3 regions of the Buttiauxella noackiae genome follow, and region 3 is predicted to be linked to each of the others. Evidence: predicted binding sites of a transcription regulator. Region 3 holds the regulator's gene; each other region holds the start of a gene.
The links. Region 3 encodes CRP, which controls carbon source genes, mostly activating them, when cyclic AMP is high. Its sites were predicted from a motif close to ATGTGANNNNNNTCACAT; they were not measured.

Region 1 (4,475 bases), 150 kb from region 3:
GGGTGTTGATAAAGGCGTAACGTCGCCTCTAGTGCTGCCAGCGTCATTTTATCCGCACGTAATGCGCGTTTGAGTGGGTGGCTTTGAATACGGGCTATTAACTCTTTTTTGCCGACAATAATACCCGCTTGCGGGCCGCCAAGCAGTTTATCACCGGAGAAGCTCACCAGGCTTACGCCTGCGGCAATCAACTGTTGAGGCATTGGCTCTTCCGGCAATCCCCACTGAGTCAGATCGACCAGCGAACCGCTACCTAAATCAGTCACCACGGGAATATTTAGCTCATTACCCAGTGCCACGAGTTCTGCTTCATCGACCGCTTTAGTAAAGCCCGCAACCTGGTAATTGCTGGTGTGGACTTTCATCAATAGCGCGGTATTTTCATTCGCTGCCTGGCGGTAATCTTTCAAATGCGTGCGGTTAGTCGTGCCAACTTCAACAAGTTGGCAACCCGCCTGACGCATCACATCAGGAATACGGAATGCACCACCAATTTCGACCAGTTCGCCACGTGAAACCACCACCTCTTCACCACTGGCACATGCCGCCAACATCAGCAATACGGCTGCTGCATTGTTATTGACGATACAGGCGTCTTCCGCACCGGTCAGTTCGCAAAGCAAGCCCGCCAATGCTCTGTCACGGTGCCCGCGCTCTGCACCATGTAAGTCATATTCCAGTGTTACGGGGTAGCGCATTGCCTGAGTCACGGCCTCAATTGCGGCTTCTGCCTGCAATGCGCGACCCAGGTTGGTATGAAGTACCGTGCCGGTCAGGTTAAATACTGGCAACAGGGCGCTGCGCTGGCCTGATTCAAGCTGTTGCTTTGCATGTGCTGCCCAATCGCTGTTCCAGGGTGGCAGGATTTCCTGAGTACGAATGTGTTCCCGTGCCACCTCCAGCATCTCGCGTAAGGTGTTCACCACCTGAGTGTGGCCGAAATGGTGCAGCAAAGTGCTGAATGAGGCGTCACGTAACAGTTTATCGATTGCTGGAAGTTGGCTGTACAAGGTGCGATGGGTAGTCATAGCAAGCCGCAGAATGGTGAAATATTGCGATAGTTTACAGGGGGAGTTGCCCCCCTGTCATGGCGGGAGATCATGCTGTTGGCGGTTCAGTACGTGCAAAACTTTCACGTTCGAAAAGTTTCTCAACCAGTTTGACTAAATGCGGGCGGTCGACACACCAGCCTGGTGAAACGCGACGGAAATTGAGGTAGCCCACAGCACATGCCACTGCAATGGTCGCGACGCTTAGGTTTTCCGCATCCAGTTTTTTATCTGCGACGTACTGTTCAAGCATTGTCAGGCTGCGGCTGATTTTTTCACGTTGGCGCAGCAGTTCCGTTTCAGATTGCTGCTCCGGCGGACGTTGGCGTTCGCGTACCGAAACCAGAGCCGCGTCCATAATGCCATCGGCCAGCGCTTCTATCTGGCGCATCTGCAGTGCGGCTAAGGGCTCGCGTGGAATGAGGGCAGGGGCGATATCCAACAACTCAAGATATTCGGCAATCACCGGTGAATCGAACCAGTATTGCCCATCGCCGGTGACCAGCGCCGGGACTTTGCCGAGCGGGTTGTATTGCGGTGTGCTGCTTTCTGAAGTCCAGGGGTTGTCGTTTACAAATTCAAAAGTTATGCCTTTTTCCAGCATTATCACTGAGATTTTGCGCACATACGGGCTGGTGTAATTACCAATAAGTTTCATTACATCGTCCATTTTTAATCGACAAAAACTAAGTATGGATCAGGATGCAGTAAAAGGTAGTGCATCTGAAATGGTGAGAGCCCGAACTTGCCGCTGCGCTGTAATTTTCTGACAAAATCTAATGAACCGGCATCGCCGGGTTGCCCCGGATCACACTCCATAAAAATCACTTAAAATTTCTTGTGATGCTAATCACATATAAATAACAAAGTCACAACTATGAAATGTGATTTCCATCACGTTTAGGCGTCAACTATGCGCAAAAAATAGCTACTGTGTTTTTTTTACACACTGATTATGTGACGTAGATCTCCTGATCGTAGTTAGCTGCCCCCATCAATTGGTGATCTTCATCACATAAATTTCCGCTCGCTGGACAGTTTCACGATTCAGTGCCAAATTCGCCTCACTTAGAGCATCTGGCAGCGTTGCTTGCCACCACATTAACAATAAACCTCGGGCTGCTTTTCAGCGCGTAAACACAATAAGGGGTGTGCGTATGTCATCCGATATCAAGATCAGAGTGCAAAGCTTTGGTCGTTTCCTGAGTAACATGGTAATGCCAAACATCGGCGCGTTTATCGCCTGGGGTATTATCACCGCCTTATTTATCCCGACCGGTTGGTTGCCAAGTGAAACACTGGCGAAACTGGTAGGCCCAATGATTACCTATCTGCTGCCGTTGCTCATCGGTTATACCGGTGGTCGCTTAATCGGTGGCGACCGTGGTGGTGTGGTTGGTGCAATCACGACTATGGGTGTTATCGTCGGTGCGGATATGCCGATGTTCCTCGGCGCGATGATTGCAGGTCCTCTGGGTGGCTGGGCGATTAAACATTTCGACGCGTGGGTAGACGGCAAAATCAAATCCGGCTTTGAAATGCTGGTGAACAACTTCTCTGCTGGCATCATCGGTATGATTCTGGCGATTCTGGCGTTCATGGGTATTGGCCCTGCGGTTGAAGTCCTGTCCAAAGTACTGGCGGCGGGCGTTAACTTCATGGTTGTCCATGACATGCTGCCACTGGCTTCTATCTTCGTAGAACCTGCGAAAATCTTGTTCCTGAACAACGCAATCAACCACGGTATCTTCTCACCGCTGGGTATTCAGCAGTCCCACGAACTGGGCAAATCAATCTTCTTCCTGATTGAAGCAAACCCAGGTCCTGGTATGGGCGTGCTGATGGCGTACATGTTCTTTGGTCGCGGCAATGCTAAGCAGTCTGCGGGCGGCGCGGCAATCATCCACTTCCTGGGCGGTATCCACGAAATTTACTTCCCATATGTACTGATGAACCCACGTCTGATTCTGGCCGTTATCCTCGGCGGTATGACTGGCGTGTTCACACTGACTATCCTGAACGGCGGCCTGGTTTCTCCGGCATCTCCGGGTTCCATCCTGGCAGTTCTGGCGATGACACCAAAAGGTGCGTACTTCGCGAACATCGCAGCAATCGTTGCAGCAACCGCAGTCTCCTTCGTGGTATCAGCAATCTTGCTGAAAACCAGCAAAGTTAAAGAAGAAGACGATATCGAAGCAGCAGCTCGCCGTATGGCAGAGATGAAAGCAGAATCCAAAGGTGCAACTGCGCCACTGGCGGTAGGTGCTGGCCTGTCTAACGACCTGAGCCACGTACGTAAAATCATCGTAGCGTGTGATGCAGGCATGGGTTCAAGTGCTATGGGTGCTGGTGTGCTGCGTAAGAAAGTTAGCGATGCAGGCCTGAAAAATATCTCCGTAACTAACTGTGCAATCAATAGTTTGCCGGATGATGTTGACCTGGTGATTACGCACCGTGACCTGACCGAACGTGCGATGCGTCAGGTTCCACAGGCACAGCATATTTCTCTGACCAACTTCCTGGACAGCAGCCTGTACTCCAACCTGACCGAGCGTCTGGTGGCCTCTCATAACCTGAGCGAGAAAGAAGTGAAGGTCATGAGCAGCCTGGAAGACAGCTTCGTACCAAGCGAAGAAGGGCTGTTCCGCCTGGGGGCTGGCAACGTGTTCCTTGGCCTGACTGCCACCACCAAAGAAGAAGCCATTCGCTTTGCGGGTGAGCAACTGGTGAACGGTGGTTACGTCCAGCCTGAATATGTTGATGCGATGTTTGAACGTGAAAAACTGACCCCAACTTATCTGGGTGAAGGTATCGCAGTTCCACACGGTACAGTTGAAGCGAAAGACCGTGTACTGAAAACCGGTGTTGTATTCTGCCAGTATCCACACGGTGTTCACTTCGGTGAAGAAACTGATGATATTGCCCGCCTGGTTATCGGTATTGCCGCTCGCAATAACGAACACATCCAGGTTATCACCAGCCTGACCAACGCGCTGGATGATGATTCAGTGATTGATCGCCTGGCGAACACCACCAGTGTTCAGGAAGTTCTCGACCTGTTGGCTGGTAAGAAGTAAGTCTCCATTTCCCTCTCCCGAATGGGAGAGGGTTCTGGTGAGGGTGGTCAATACCACAAACCTCCTCACCCGAACCCTCTCGGGTAATTCAAATTTAAGAAGGTGAACGACATGAAAGCATTACATTTTGGTGCAGGTAATATCGGACGTGGCTTTATCGGAAAATTGCTGGCAGATGCCGGTATTCAACTGACCTTTGCCGATGTGAACCAGACTGTGCTGGACGCACTGAATGCGCGCCATAGCTACCAGGTTCACGTTGTTGGCGAGCAAAAGCAAATCGACACCGTTTCCAATGTTAATGCCGTTAGCAGTATTGGCGATGAAGTGATTACCCTGATTGCCGATG
Region 2 (4,475 bases), on a different contig from region 3:
TGATGTTGAGCTCACTGTTTGGTATCAAACCGGCCTGGTTCAGCGACCCGACCACCGCGCGATCAATGATTATTATCGTGAATACCTGGCTGGGTTATCCGTACATGATGATCCTGTGCATGGGCTTGCTGAAAGCGATTCCAGACGACCTGTACGAAGCCTCGGCAATGGATGGCGCAGGCCCGTTCCAGAACTTCTTTAAAATCACGCTGCCGCTGCTGATTAAACCGCTGACGCCGCTGATGATCGCAAGTTTTGCCTTTAACTTTAACAACTTCGTGCTGATTCAACTGTTAACCAACGGTGGGCCAGACAGGCTCGGCACCACAACGCCTGCCGGATACACGGACTTGCTGGTGAGCTACACCTACCGCATCGCCTTTGAAGGCGGCGGTGGTCAGGACTTTGGTTTAGCTGCGGCTATCGCAACGCTTATCTTCATTCTGGTTGGCGCATTAGCGATTGTTAACCTGAAAGCCACCCGCATGAAGTTTGATTAAGGAGCGACACTCATGGCTATGGTTCAACCCAAATCTCAGAAACTGCGTTTATTAACCACGCACTTACTGCTGCTGATTTTTATCGCGGCGATTATGTTCCCGCTGCTGATGGTTATTGCGATTTCACTGCGTCCGGGTAACTTCGCGACGGGCAGCCTTATCCCGGACCAAATCTCCTGGGAGCACTGGAAATTAGCGCTTGGTTTCAGCGTGCAACATGCCGATGGCAGCGTAACGCCACCGCCGTTCCCGGTGCTGTTATGGTTGTGGAACTCGATTAAGATTGCGGCAATTACTGCGCTGGGGATCGTAACGCTCTCAACGACCTGTGCTTACGCTTTTGCCCGTATGCGCTTCCCTGGCAAAGCGACGCTGCTAAAAGGGATGCTGATTTTCCAGATGTTCCCGGCAGTGCTCTCCCTGGTGGCGCTGTATGCCTTGTTTGACCGCCTCGGCCAGTACATTCCGTTTATTGGTTTGAATACGCATGGTGGGGTGATCTTCGCCTATCTTGGCGGTATTGCGCTGCATGTCTGGACAATTAAAGGCTATTTCGAAACGATTGATAACTCGCTGGAAGAAGCAGCGGCACTGGATGGCGCAACCCCATGGCAAGCCTTCCGCCTGGTGTTACTGCCACTTTCCGTACCGATTCTGGCGGTGGTGTTTATTCTGTCGTTTATCGCCGCGATTACTGAAGTGCCGGTAGCGTCGTTGTTGCTGCGCGACGTTAACAGCTACACCCTGGCTGTGGGCATGCAGCAGTATCTCAACCCACAAAACTACCTGTGGGGCGACTTTGCCGCAGCCGCTGTGCTTTCAGCTATCCCGATTACCGTGGTGTTCTTACTGGCGCAGCGCTGGCTGGTGAGTGGCCTGACGGCTGGCGGTGTGAAAGGTTAAGATTTCCTGTAAGTTATTGCTTCACATTATGTAATTTTACCCGATAGATATTGGGTTAGAGCAAGGCGGCAACTGCAAGAGTCCCCAGGAGCTTACTAAAGTAAGAGACTTGGGCGAAGAAAGGCAGCCAACGCAGCGCTAGCCCGAGAGATAAAGGGTAAGCCACTGCAAACCCTCATTTGACCTTAGTATCATTTCCGGCGGCCCCTGGGCCGCCATTTTTTTTATTCGCGCTTCAGGCGGGTGCTGTTACACAACCACAGCGTTATCACCAGCAACAAAATAGCACCGGAGTAAATCAGCACGTCACCCGGATCTTTATGGTCGATGATGATAAGACGCACAATGGCGGTGATGCCGATATATATAAAATAGCGCAGCGGGAAGTGATAGCCCGATTGAAAATACTTAACGATCAAAGCGATAAATTCGAAGTAGAGGAAGTAAACCACCAGCCCTTCAATAAGCTGGTACTTGCTGGCTTGATCGGTAGGTGCAAACAACGATGTGGCTAAATGCAGCGTTTCTTTACCCAGGAAGATGATGAGGATTAGGCCAAGCGCAAGCAACGCCAGATTGAGGACCATTTGCATAACTTTAGCGATTAGCTCAACGCCGGGAGTGGTTGTCATAGGAACGCCTCGTGTTCGGGTATCGAGGTATTGTTATACGTTAAAAATGTGATGCAGATCTCAATATTTTACTTATATAACCGTTCACTGCCGGAGGACGGTCCTATGGCAGGCCAGTGAAGGTTCCGTTCACCGAGCCTTCAGTGATACATGAAATTACCGAACCGGTGAACGTATCAAGGGGGCTACCGTGCACCGTAATCCCCCTGACACGTTCACCGTTAGCAAGTGTCTCCGGGAACACAGGATTTATGGGTGAACGGAAAACCTCCGATCGCCCATACTCGTAATTATTGGAACCCCATCAGGTTCCAATAAACCCTCATTAGCGGAAATTAATATCCCGATCGCTCGTCATCCCATACAACTCAAACTTACGCCCAACCATCTGCCCGCCGTCACGCGTCAGCGGCGTCCAGCTCACTTGCGCGCGGCTGCGGGTCGGTGATGAAGAGAATATATCGAGTGGTACATTGACGTAGAAACCTTTGGTGAAATCCCCTTCCCCATACTCTTCTTTCGAAACGTTGGTAATCGTCGCATAAGTCCCGACCACCACGCCGCTGTCAAAGCGTTTGGAGATCTCCAGCGTGCCGCCTTTATCTTTCGCCAGATACTGGCCGATGCTCAGTTTAACCAACACGTCATCAGCAAACGGCGGCGTCCAGTAGCCGGTGATATGGCCGGTTGGCGCACTGTAATCGGTGAACTTCATCATGTCCTGCGCACTGCGCCAGTCACGCTGTTTTACGTAGTTGGCGTTGGCACCAATCGCCCAATTGCTGTCGACCGGGCGATACAACACCTCCGCGCCCACGCCGCCGTACATGGTTTCGAGATAGCCGCCGTACACCTGCCCGTACCAGCTGTTCCCCAGATACTGGAAGTAGTTAGCTTGCAGGTTGTTGACGTAAATGTCGTTCTCAACGTAGTCACGGACGTGGGTTCGTACGCGCGGCAGCGTCGAGTCGTTCGGTGGATTGGTATAGTTAAATTTGTCGTAGTTATTGGCGATGTTGGCAAAGAGGCTACCGGTCGTCAGCAGGTGATCCGTCACCCACCAGTCGGCTGTTCCCATCACCCCAACCTGATACATGTAGAAGCTTTCTGGCCCGCCAACCGACTGGTTCAGTACCGGGTTAATCGAGAAATTCACCTTCGATTTATCGATGTAATAGCCCTGCTCGGTTTTCTCCGGAATAACCGGTTCAACACGTTTTTGCACCAATTGTGTTTCGTGCCCAAGTGGCTCACCTTCCAAGTGATGGCGCAGGCTGGAAACATCCGTTTCCGTTGTCACCTGTGGCATATTCAGGCGGATTTCCGTCACGCGGATGGTGCGAATATTCTCCGGCAGGTCATTCATGATGATGCGGTTTGCGCGCTCAATGCCTTCACGGGAGTCGCGGTATTTCACCTGCTCACCCGTTACATATAGGGTATCGCCCTTCACCTGGATATTCGGGTTTGCCAGCCCGGCATTGTATTTGAGCGACGTTAACTGATTTGCCACCACCGTCGGCTGCAAAATTTCATCTTGCGGCTGCGGCTGGTATTGCGGGCGGCGATTATCGTTATAGCCAGGGCGCAAGTCGTTGAAGTTAGTCCTCAGCGTCACGCCAAACATGAAGGTGTTGCCGCGCTCATAGCTGACGTTAACGTCGGCCCAGTCGGTGACGCGATAGATAGCGCCGACGTTAAAGCTGCTGCGCTGGTCGATTTTTCCGGCAAAATCCTGGGTGTAGTTATTGCCTTCGTATTCCGCTTTCAGGCGCAGCGGCTGCCATGGCGTTTGATACTCGATGCCGCCAAATAGCGATGCCGGGCCGTGGAACATGCCGCTAAAGTTGAACGATCCCGCCTGGTTGTAGCTGTTATTGCGATAACAGAATCCATCGCTGGCTTCGCAAAACGGGTTCTTCACATTGCCGCTAGTGCCCATATAGCCCCAACCCATCCCGAGCGAGAAATCGAACGGCCCCCAGGCTTTGCTCGCCACCACATATTCGCTGTCGAACAGGCCGGTACCGCCTAAGTCGCGCACGCCCACCGACACCTGCGGCAAGTAATACCCTTCTTCCCAAAGCCGCACTTTCATGTCGAAAGCTTTATCTTTGTAAGTCTGATCGCCCGAAAAAGCTTCGACGCTGCTGTATTGCCGAGTGCGCACATCGGTATAGCGCAGAGTCGTTTCCAGCCACGGGAAAAGCTGCACCGACGCCGAGTAAAAGCGGTACTGATCGTTATCGCGATAGTTGAGACTAAATTCGCCTTCACGTGCCATGCGTGCGGTCGGAGTTTGCAGCAAGCCGACACCACCGAAATCCGACTGAGACGGGCCAATGGGGTCGGGGAAAGTTTCGGCATGACAGGCAGAAGTTACCGCCAGCGCGAGCAGACTGTAGAGATATTTATTCTTCATCAATCCGGTCTCCGATGA
Region 3 (4,475 bases):
ATTGAGTACGGGAGAACCGGGCAAGGTAAGTCACGCAAGTATCTACATACTTACGATGAAGCAGTACCCTGGAACCAAATCCCCGGAACCTTTACGCCATGGCAGCCACTACCAGAACCCACTGATGTTTTGTTTTATGAAGGTTTGCACGGCGGTGTGGTCACGCCACAGCATGATGTAGCCAAAGCCGTGGATTTACTGGTTGGTGTGGTACCGATTGTGAACCTGGAGTGGATACAAAAACTGGTGCGAGATACCAGCGAGCGCGGGCATTCCCGTGAAGCGGTAATGGATTCTGTGGTTCGTTCTATGGATGACTATATCAATTACATCACGCCGCAATTCTCTCGCACCCACATCAACTTCCAGCGCGTCCCAACTGTTGATACGTCGAACCCATTTGCGGCTCGCGGCATCCCGTCACTGGATGAAAGTTTTGTGGTGATTCATTTTCGCGGGCTGGATGACATCGATTTCCCGTATTTACTCGCCATGCTACAAGGCTCATTTATTTCGCATATCAATACATTGGTGGTGCCGGGCGGCAAGATGGGGCTGGCGATGGAATTGATTATGACACCGTTAGTGAAACGGTTGGCGGAAGGGCGAAATATTAATCAGGGCGATTGATCACCGCCCTTGTCATGACTTATGCCCGTTAGCATTCGATTTGCTGGTGGGCGGCACTCACAACCCCCTGCTGCTCGAAGGATAACGGATAAATTAGCCTTCAATCACTTCATAGCTATGAGTAACATTGACAGCTTTTTCAAGCATCAGTGCAACAGAGCAGTACTTCTCAGCAGAGAGATCTACTGCGCGGGAAACTGCAGCATCTTTTAACTCTTTGCCTGTCACGATGAAATGCAGATTGATATGTGTAAACAAACGCGGAGCCTCTTCACGGCGCTCAGAGGTCAGTTTCACTTCACAGTCGGTCACGGTGTAGCGGCCTTTTTGCAAAATAGAAACTACGTCAATTGCACTGCAACCGCCAACGGACATCAGCACCATTTCCATTGGGCTTGGTGCTTTATCACCAGAATTGCCATCCATAAGAATCTGGTGCCCTGAAGCGGATTCACCCAGGAAGGTAAACCCTTCAACCCATTTCACTCGTGCCTGCATGCTACTTACTCCTGTAGATAAATTACCGTTCAGAGTACGCAGATTCAGCAAATCTGGCAACGGAAGGCGACATGCGTCAAGCTGAAACGATACAACAGGAGACACTTGTCAAAAGCTATGCTAAAACAATCCAGATGCTACATCGATACATTGACGTAATGCATGTATGCAGAGGACATCACTAATTACAGGCAGCAAGAATGACTTGCATGCCATCTCCCCAAGGTGGGGAATATTCTAATTACTTGCAACGCCAGACAGGATGTTTAGCGTCCTGTCGTTGGTAGCCAGTTATAAAACAGAGGATAACCGCGCATGGTGCTTGGCAAACCGCAAACAGACCCGACTCTCGAATGGTTCTTGTCCCATTGCCACATTCATAAGTATCCATCGAAGAGCACACTCATTCACCAAGGTGAGAAGGCAGAGACGCTGTATTACATCGTCAAGGGCTCTGTGGCTGTTCTGATTAAAGATGAAGAGGGCAAGGAAATGATCCTCTCCTATCTAAATCAGGGCGATTTCATTGGTGAGTTAGGGCTGTTCGAAGAAGGTCAGGAGCGTAGTGCCTGGGTTCGTGCTAAAAGTGCCTGTGAAGTGGCTGAAATTTCATATAAAAAATTCCGCCAGCTAATCCAGGTCAACCCAGACATTCTGATGCGCCTTTCTTCGCAGATGGCACGCCGTCTGCAAGTCACTTCTGAGAAAGTAGGCAACCTGGCATTCCTGGACGTTACCGGTCGTATCGCGCAGACACTGCTGAACCTTGCTAAACAACCTGATGCAATGACCCACCCGGACGGTATGCAGATTAAAATTACCCGTCAGGAAATCGGTCAGATCGTGGGTTGCTCTCGCGAAACTGTTGGTCGCATCTTGAAAATGCTGGAAGATCAAAATCTGATCTCCGCTCACGGTAAAACGATCGTCGTATACGGCACTCGTTAATCTCCGTCTAAAAAAATGGCGTGTTACTTCAATAACACGCCATTTTTGTCTCAAAAAAACCAAATCTGAAACCCGTTTAGGCAGCAAGTGAGTTCATCCCGATGAGCTTACTCAAGTAAGTGATTCGGGTGAATGAATGCAGCTAACGCCGCTGCAGCTTTAAGTAAGAAGGGTTTATGTGGCGAAGAGTTATCTACCATCCCGAGGTGAATTACGCACTGCGACAAACGCTGGTGCTGTGCCTCCCTGTGGCGGTAGGTTTACTCGTTGGCGATCTCCAGTCTGGCCTGCTTTTCTCGTTAGTTCCTGCCTGCTGCAATATTGCGGGCCTTGACACTCCCCATAAGCGCTTCTTCAAACGTTTGATTATTGGCGGCAGCCTTTTTGCCATCAGTAGCTTGATCATGCAGTTGCTACTTTTGTATACCAGTGTGCCACTGCCTATCATTCTTGTTGTGATGGCACTTTTACTGGGTGTCACGGCAGAAATCAGCTCACTTCACGCGCGTCTACTTCCCGCTTCACTGATTGCCGCTATTTTTACGCTCAGCATGGCCGGGAATATGCCAATCTGGAAGCCGATGCTACTTTATGTCTCCGGTACGATTTGGTACGGCGTATTTAACTGGTTTTGGTTCTGGATGTGGCGCGAGCAGCCATTACGCGAATCATTGAGCCTGCTCTATCGGCAGTTAGCAGATTACTGTGAAGCAAAATACGGCATGCTGACTCAACATACCGATCCGGAAAAAGCGCTGCCTCCGCTACTGGCTCGTCAGCAAAAAGCAGTAGATCTCATTACTCAATGCTACCAACAGCTTCATATGCTGGCGGCGAATCAGCATAACGGCTACAAGCGCTTGCTGCGTGCTTTTCAGGTGGCTTTAGATTTACAGGAACACATCTCGGTAAGCCTTCACCAGCCTGCGGAAGTGCAAAAACTCGTCGAGAAAAGCCATGCAGAAGCGGTTATTCGCTGGAATGCCCAGACAATCGCGGCGCGGCTACGTGTACTGGCTGACGATATTCTTTATCATCGTTATCCACAGCGTTTTACGATGGAAAAACAGATCGATGCCCTTGAGAAAATCGCCCGACAGAATCCAGATAACCCGGTAGGGCAATTTTGTCATTACCACTTCAGCCGTGTCGCTCGCGTGCTACGCACTCAACGCCCACTCTATGTCCGTGATTTAATGGAAGACCGGCAGCGCCGTTTGCCGCTGTGGGCGGCATTAAAAAGCTATTTATCATTGAAGTCAGCGGCGCTTCGCAACGCAGCAAGATTGGGTGTGATGCTCACGATAGCCAGTCTGTTAGGTGCATTTTTACATCTGCCCAAGCCCTACTGGATTTTAATGACGGTGATGTTCGTGACACAAAACGGCTACGGTGCCACACGTGTTCGAATTCTCCACCGTTCGGCTGGCACCATCGCAGGCCTTGCCATCGCAGGTATTGCGCTGCACTTCCACTTCCCGCAAAGCATTGCCCTGGGCGCGATGTTGGTCATTACGCTGGTGAGCTATTTGTTTATTCGCAAAAGCTACGGCTGGGCGACGATAGGCTTTACGGTGACAGCCGTTTATACCCTGCAATTGATAACATTAAGTGCCGAGCAGTACATCGTCCCTCGCCTGATAGATACCTTGCTAGGCTGTTTGATAGCCTTTGGCGGTATGGTGTGGCTATGGCCACAATGGCAGAGTGGCTTGTTGCGCCAGAACGCGCACGATGCGCTGGAAAGGGATCAAAGTGCCATTCGCCTGATTCTAAGTAATGACCCCGAACCAACGCCGCTGGCTTATGAACGCATGAAGGTCAACCAGGCACATAACGCTCTGTTTAACTCCCTGAATCAAGCAATGCAGGAGCCTGGGTTTAATTCGCATTATCTGGCGGATATGAAACTGTGGGTGACACACAGCCAATTTATTGTCGAACATATTAACGCAATGACGACTTTGGCTCGCGAGCACAATATGTTGACGCCAGACCTTGCCCAGCGTTATTTGCAGTCATGTGAAATTGCTCTGCAACGATGCCAGCAGCGTCTTCAATATGATGAGCCAGGAGAAACCAATGACGCGAATATTCTGGACCCGCTTGAAGGGCTTCCAAACGGGCCGCTAAGTACGATGGAGCAACATTTGCAGCGGATACTGGGACATCTGAGCACCATGCATACCATATCTTCAGTTGCATGGCGCCAACGGCCACATCATGGTATCTGGCTGAGCCGCCTACGACGGTCCAGCTAAGTATTACGCCTTAATTATCTTCGCGACAGCTTTAGCGAAACGCTTCATGCCATCTTCAATATCGATATCTTCAACAATCAACGCAGGTGCAAAACGCATTACGTCAGGCCCCGCATTGAGTACCATCACGCCCTCTTC

Region 1: IX31_RS16635 (glutathione S-transferase) is a predicted target of CRP. The motif match lies at 1,888-1,905, and genes of this name have one in related genera.
Region 2: psiE (phosphate-starvation-inducible protein PsiE) is a predicted target of CRP. The motif match lies at 2,082-2,099, and genes of this name have one in related genera.

What each region holds. Positions count from the first base shown of each region.
Region 1 covers NZ_JPRU01000003.1:162,134-166,608, reverse strand. The annotation lists gene selA (L-seryl-tRNA(Sec) selenium transferase) at 1-1,028, opposite strand, end outside; gene IX31_RS16635 (glutathione S-transferase) at 1,099-1,707, opposite strand; gene IX31_RS16630 (PTS mannitol transporter subunit IICBA) at 2,207-4,126, shown strand; gene mtlD (mannitol-1-phosphate 5-dehydrogenase) at 4,238-4,475, shown strand, end outside.
Region 2 covers NZ_JPRU01000001.1:1,856,971-1,861,445, forward strand. The annotation lists gene malF (maltose ABC transporter permease MalF) at 1-500, shown strand, start outside; gene malG (maltose ABC transporter permease MalG) at 513-1,403, shown strand; gene psiE (phosphate-starvation-inducible protein PsiE) at 1,628-2,035, opposite strand; gene IX31_RS08395 (YjbH domain-containing protein) at 2,361-4,457, opposite strand; gene IX31_RS08400 (capsule biosynthesis GfcC D2 domain-containing protein) at 4,457-4,475, opposite strand, start outside.
Region 3 covers NZ_JPRU01000003.1:15,945-20,419, forward strand. The annotation lists gene IX31_RS15955 (phosphoribulokinase) at 1-630, shown strand, start outside; gene IX31_RS15960 (OsmC family protein) at 724-1,128, opposite strand; gene crp (cAMP-activated global transcriptional regulator CRP) at 1,444-2,076, shown strand; gene IX31_RS15970 (YccS/YhfK family putative transporter) at 2,253-4,337, shown strand; gene argD (bifunctional acetylornithine/succinyldiaminopimelate transaminase) at 4,341-4,475, opposite strand, start outside.